One region of the Turicibacter sp. genome, then DNA from elsewhere that is predicted to be linked to it. Evidence: riboswitches for the same ligand, from Rfam matches in the RefSeq annotation. Region 1 holds a riboswitch; the other holds the start of a gene.
The links. A riboswitch is a leader RNA that binds a small molecule or an ion and turns the genes downstream of it on or off. The one in region 1 is predicted to bind S-adenosylmethionine.
Positions count from the first base shown of each region.

Region 2: another riboswitch for S-adenosylmethionine. It lies ahead of metK (methionine adenosyltransferase); the one in region 1 lies ahead of J6D32_RS05850 (methionine ABC transporter ATP-binding protein).

Region 1 is NZ_JAGAVR010000035.1:73,145-76,372, forward strand. Features, by position in the region: gene J6D32_RS05840 (MetQ/NlpA family ABC transporter substrate-binding protein) at 1-188, opposite strand, end outside; gene J6D32_RS05845 (methionine ABC transporter permease) at 216-896, opposite strand; gene J6D32_RS05850 (methionine ABC transporter ATP-binding protein) at 880-1,923, opposite strand; SAM riboswitch class I at 2,016-2,117, opposite strand; SAM riboswitch class I at 2,195-2,296, opposite strand; gene J6D32_RS05855 (DUF6320 domain-containing protein) at 2,364-3,026, opposite strand; gene J6D32_RS05860 (hypothetical protein) at 3,010-3,228, opposite strand, start outside.
Region 2 is NZ_JAGAVR010000122.1:2,812-6,039, forward strand. Features, by position in the region: gene J6D32_RS13050 (diacylglycerol/lipid kinase family protein) at 1-479, opposite strand, end outside; gene metK (methionine adenosyltransferase) at 602-1,792, opposite strand; SAM riboswitch class I at 2,134-2,234, opposite strand; gene J6D32_RS13060 (DNA recombination protein RmuC) at 2,312-3,228, opposite strand, start outside.

The sequences.
Region 1 (3,228 bases):
CTAAAAGTCACAAACTCAAGGATAATCCCTTCTTCTGCAAGACGACTTTGAACACTTTTCCAAATGGAATTAACTTCGCCATTAATTCCTAACTTAATAACCGAATCACTTCCCACTTCATTACCACATGCAACTAATAAAAATCCTAAACAAACTGACATTACTAACCCTAATAATTTTCTTTTCATGATCAATTCCTCCTAATATGATTTATTTTAATGACTGAGTTTCCGTTGGAGCCATTCCCCGGCACTTTGAACTAGTGACACTAACACAAGTAAAACGACAACAGTCACAAACATGATGTCTCCTTTAAAATATTGATAACCATAACGGATGGCAAAATCTCCAAGACCACCTCCACCAACACTTCCAGCAATAGCTGAAAATCCAATCAAACTTACGATCGTAATCGTGAGTGCATATATGATATTTGGTAATCCTTCTTTTAACAAGACACGATAGATAATTTCAAATGGACTCGATCCCATCGCTTTTGCTGCTTCAATTACCCCATCATCAACATTTAACAGTGCCGACTCAACTTGTCTCGCTACAAACGGTGTCGTCCCCACAATTAACGGAACTAAAGCCCCTTTTAACCCAATCGTTGTGCCAACAATCCACTTCGTAAATGGCATAATAAACGCAAGCAAGATAATGAAAGGAATGGATCTCAAAACATTCATTAATTTTCCGATGATATAATAGACCCATTTATTTTCAACCAAATGATTTTGCCTTGTCACCACTAAAACAACCCCAATTGGCAATCCAATCATCGTTGCAAAAATCCCCGATATACTAACCATTAATAACGTTTCGTTAAGTGCTTTTAATAAATCAGGAAAATACTCGACCACATTTGGACAAATTTGATTAAAGAACTCGACCATCACTTAACACCTCCACTTTAATCTGATTATCATTTAAATACTGTAGTGCCTGACTCATCAATTTCTCATCGCCATGTAAACTGACAATTAGATGCCCAATGGGCGTTTTTTGTATCATCTCCACACTTCCAAATAAAATACTCGCCTCAATATCAAACAACTTTGAAATATTAGAAATAAAGGCTTTACCTGTCTGTTGTCCAACAAATGAAATCTTCACAAGTTTTTCAAGTTTTGTTAATTCTTCAAACGAACCTCTCGACTCTAATAACTCAAAAATCCGTTCATCCTGAAATACATTGGCCACAAAATCCTTTGTAATAGTTGCTTTAGGATTTGAAAAAACATCAACTATAGGTCCTACTTCAACAATTTCACCTTCTTCCATCACCGCCACTTGATGACAAATATCTTTAACAACCTCCATTTGATGCGTAATCAATACCATCGTAATTCCTAACCGTTCATTAATTTCTTTTAACAACCTAAGAATCGATTTAGTCGTTTGAGGATCAAGAGCTGATGTCGCCTCATCACAAAGCAACACTTCTGGATCATTTGCCAATGCCCGAGCAATTGCCACACGTTGTTTTTGACCCCCACTCAACTGATTAGGGTAGACATTAGCCTTTTCCTCTAATCCAACAAGCTTTAATAAACGATCAACCTTCTCCTTTATTTCATCACGATTCAATCCTTGACCTTTTAGCGGATAAGCAATATTTTCATAAACATTACGTGATTTCATGAGATTAAAATGTTGAAAAATCATTCCGATTTTTCGTCTAGCCTCTCTTAATTGCTTCGCATTCAATTGCCCCAGAACCAAATTATTAATCAACACTTCTCCCTCTGTTGGAATTTCTAAATAATTCAAGCATCGGATTAACGTACTTTTTCCTGCTCCACTATACCCAATGATTCCAAAGATTTCACCTCTATTCACCCTTAAATTTATATTTTGTAAAGCTTTAACCACTTGCCCTTGACTTTCAAAGTTCTTACTTACCTGTCTTAACTCAATCATCTTCTATCTCCCTCCTTGTCAGTTGAAATAAAAAAACGGACCCCTTATCAAAAGCTGGGGTCCGTCTCATTAGAGTCCTCTAATAAACAATCCCCTCATCTCCCAGAATCAATCTGTCGGATTTAGCACCGTGTACAACTGTACCGGTTGCTGAAGCTTCATAGGGCCTGTCCCTCCACTTCTCTTGATAAGGTTTTATATTTAATTAATAAAAAAACTAAGTCATCCTTCAAAAATTTGAAGAACGCTTAGTCTAACTTACAACTCGCGCTCCTCATCTGCCAGAATTAATCTGTCGGATTTAGCACCGTGTACGACTGTACCGGTTGCTGAAGCTTCATAGGGCCTGTCCCTCCACTTCTCTTGATAAGGAATCCATTTTTATTTCTTTTTTAACTTACGGATACTATACCATCCATTTTATGGAATGTAAAGTCTTTTTAATAATGAAATTTCTTTTTTATTTCATGAATCAGTTTACGATCAGCAAACATAAACATCCCAACACATGTTATTAAGGCGTAATATCCTGCAACCACTGCAACCGCTGGAAAACTAATTAACTCAAAATAAACGAGCATTAATAAAAACAATCCAATACCCCCAAGCAGTAACTGATAACTTGCAAAATCTGTAAAACGCTTTGGTCTTAAAATAATTAACAATGTAAAGACAGATGTTCCTGCCATCAGTGCTAATGGAAACACAAAATTCAATGACCACCCTTGATAGCCAAGTAAATAATCTAAAATAACGGCAAATACAGTTCCACCAAAGACATGCGTCAAAATATTTGGTCCAATATTTTTTTTCACTCTTAAGCCAATAATAACACTCACTGACAAATATAAAGTAGAACACACAATAATAAAGACCCAATTCCAATTAAAATCATGAAAAATTCCGATGATAAAAGAATACGAAATAATCACCATGGCCATAAATACAATCAGTTTACGAATCGGCACGCGACGTTTCTTTGCAAATCGGGATGGATAATCTCGAACCACTTCAATTTCAACTAAGTCCAATATTTCCCCACATAAAGGACATCTTTTCAATTCATTTTCTACATTCATTTGACATTTAGAACAATATCTCATTATTTATTTCCTCGTTACATGAAATTGTAATTTCAACTTTCTGATCTTTTAAAAATCTAAAGAAGAATCGTTGAATATCAGTTTCTTCTAATGATGATGTAAAACTAACGACTAACGTCTCCTTAAATGAACAAACCCCACAACGAATTCGTTGATGTGGTGTCACCGGAAGCATGACGCGTACTTGATCGACATACTGTGA
Region 2 (3,228 bases), on a different contig from region 1:
TAAGCAAGTCCCCCGAGCATATTTTTGCGCGGTTGTGGCGTTTCATAAGCTACGTCTGTAAAAGCCCCAAATGCAGCAACATACATAAAATAACGCTCATTAAACATCCCGATATCAATGGGCATTGGTTTCCCATTTAAACAGAGTTCAAGTGCTTTTGGAACATTTTTAGGAATACCAAGTGTTGATGCAAAATCATTAGTTGTCCCTGTTGGAATATAACCAATCGGAGTATTCCCATTTGCTTCAATTAAGCCAGTGATTACTTCGTTCAACGTTCCATCCCCACCACTTGCGATAACCAAATCATAACTTCGAGCGACTTTCATTTTACTCACAGCATCATGCTTAGCTTTCGTTGGATAAACTGTCACTTCATATCCAGCTAAACTAAACTGAGTGACAATCGATAAAAGGTAATCCTTGATCATCCCACGACCTGACGTCGGATTGATTATAAGTAACAGTTTTTTTAGCACACTAGGCACTTCCTTTCAAAAATTTAAAGTTTTATAGCATAGTATATTATAGCACTCTCTCACATAATAAAAACCTGATTTTTTGTAAAAAAATCAGGCTATTATTATACATCTATTTAATATTAAAGTGAAGCTTTTAACGCTTCTACTTTATCTAAGCGTTCCCATGGTAAATCGACATCAGTACGTCCGAAATGTCCATATGCAGCTGTTTGTTTATAGATTGGGCGTCTTAAATCTAACATTTGAATGATTCCCGCTGGGCGTAAATCAAAGTTTTGACGAATTACTTCGACGATTTTGGCATTCGTAGTTTTCCCTGTACCGAATGTATCAACCATAATTGAAGTAGGCTGTGCAACTCCAATTGCATATGATAATTGAATCTCAATTTTATCTGCATACCCTGCAGCAACTAAGTTCTTCGCCACATAACGTGCAGCATATGCAGCAGAGCGGTCTACTTTTGTTGCATCTTTACCTGAGAATGCTCCACCACCATGACGGGCATATCCTCCGTAAGTATCAACAATAATTTTACGTCCTGTTAATCCTGCATCTCCATGAGGTCCACCGATTACAAAACGTCCTGTTGGATTAACTAAATAACGAGTATTTTCAGTTACTAATTCTTGTGGTAATACTTCATCAAATACATATTTTTTGATATCTGCTTCGATTTGCTCATGAGTTACTTCTGGTGAATGTTGAGTCGATAATAATACAGTATCAATAGCTACTGGTTTTAAAGCTTCATCATATTCAACTGTTACTTGAGTTTTTCCATCTGGACGTAAATAGTCTAATGTTCCATTTTTACGAACTTCAGTTAAACGACGTGCTAATTTATGAGCTAACGAGATTGGTAATGGCATAAATTCTTCTGTTTCATTTGTAGCAAACCCGAACATTAAACCTTGGTCTCCTGCTCCAATTGCTTCGATTTCTTCATCACTCATTGAACCAGTACGAGCTTCTAACGCTTGGTCAACACCCATCGCAATATCAGCCGATTGTTCGTCAATTGCAGTTAACACAGCACATGTATCTGCGTCAAATCCATATTTTGCACGATCATAACCAATTTGACGAATTGTTTCACGGACTGTTTTTTGAATATCAACATACGAAGACGTTGTAATTTCCCCAAACACTAACACTAATCCAGTTGTTACCGATGTTTCACAAGCAACACGTGCCATTGGATCTTTGGCTAAGATCGCATCTAAAATTGAATCTGAAATCTGATCAGCAATTTTATCTGGATGACCTTCTGTTACTGATTCTGATGTAAATAAACGACGTTCTGACACTATAATGTCCTCCTTCAATTCACATTAATACTCTATATTATTAAGCTTTAGATATAAAATCATGCTTAGGGCCGTTAATTTTTGCAATTAACTTGAATCTAATCCTATTTTCCACTAAATTATATTCTAACAATGGTTGTTACATCGCCTTCGCGATGTAAAGTTTGTCTAATTATAGATTTCATGTGTATTCACAAATACAGTGAATACACACTAATAGCACTAATGGATAACATCTGCAAAAAACACAGATGTATAGTTCATCTATTCCGACAAAGCCGGAAAGATGAGCTAACAAAAAAAGCCCGCTATAAGCGGACTTGAATAGGTAGATTCAAACCCTCTTATTGCTCGAGTTAAACTCGCTTGGGTCGGCACCTTTCAATTTCAGAGGTTGCCGCGACTTCATAGGCCCCTATGCCTCCATCGCTCTTAATAAGAGTATATTATTGTAATTTTATTAAATTTAATTCTTATCTATTATAAAGCCTTTTTATTTATTTGTCAAATATTAGCGACTTATTCTGTAAAATCAAGTTCAACATTTGAAATAGCATCGAAGCGAGTCCCAATTTTCTCAGTTGTAATATGGATTTCTTTAACATCTTTCGACACACTATCAATATGCTTACTCAACTTATCCCATCGCTCTTTATAACGCTTGAATTCATCCCCTAATTTATTCAACTCCTGTTGAATAATTAAAGCATGTTGATCCCGTTCTAAATTATTTAAAATCACTTGAATCGTTGTCAGTGTTGACATAAAAGTTGTAGGTGACACAAGCCATACTCTTTTACGTTGCGAATAAGCTACTAAATCTGGGTGATAGGCATTAATCTCAGCAAAAATTGCCTCTGCTGGTAAAAACATCACAGCCTGATCTGAAGTTTCCTGTGGTGTCACATATTTATTGAAAATATCATCAATATGTTTCTTAACATCTTGTTTGAACTGTTTCTCTGCTAGTTGACGCTCTACCTCCCCTAAAGTTCGATCCATCATACGTTGATAATTTTCAAGCGGAAACTTCGAGTCAATCGGTAAATCCCCCATTGGAAGTGGAGCATGAAGCATGGCATCTACAATAGTTCCATTTGATAACTTATACTGAGTTTCATAAATACGATCATTCTTTTCACCGAAAACAGCTGCCATAATTTGATAAAGTTGCACCTCACCAAACGTTCCTCGACTTTTTTTATCTGATAACAGATTTTGTAGTGATACAATGTCCGTTGATAAACTTTCAATCTTTTTCTGTGCTTCATCAATCTTTGCTAAACGAACCAAAATATTTTGAAATGTCTCATTCGTCTTATTAAATGACTGATCTAGCCTCTCATTTACCTTATCATTAATACGCAGCAAATTAAACTCAATCCGTTCATTTAACTTCGAAAAATCACTCTGTAATTGTTGATTCACCAAAGACG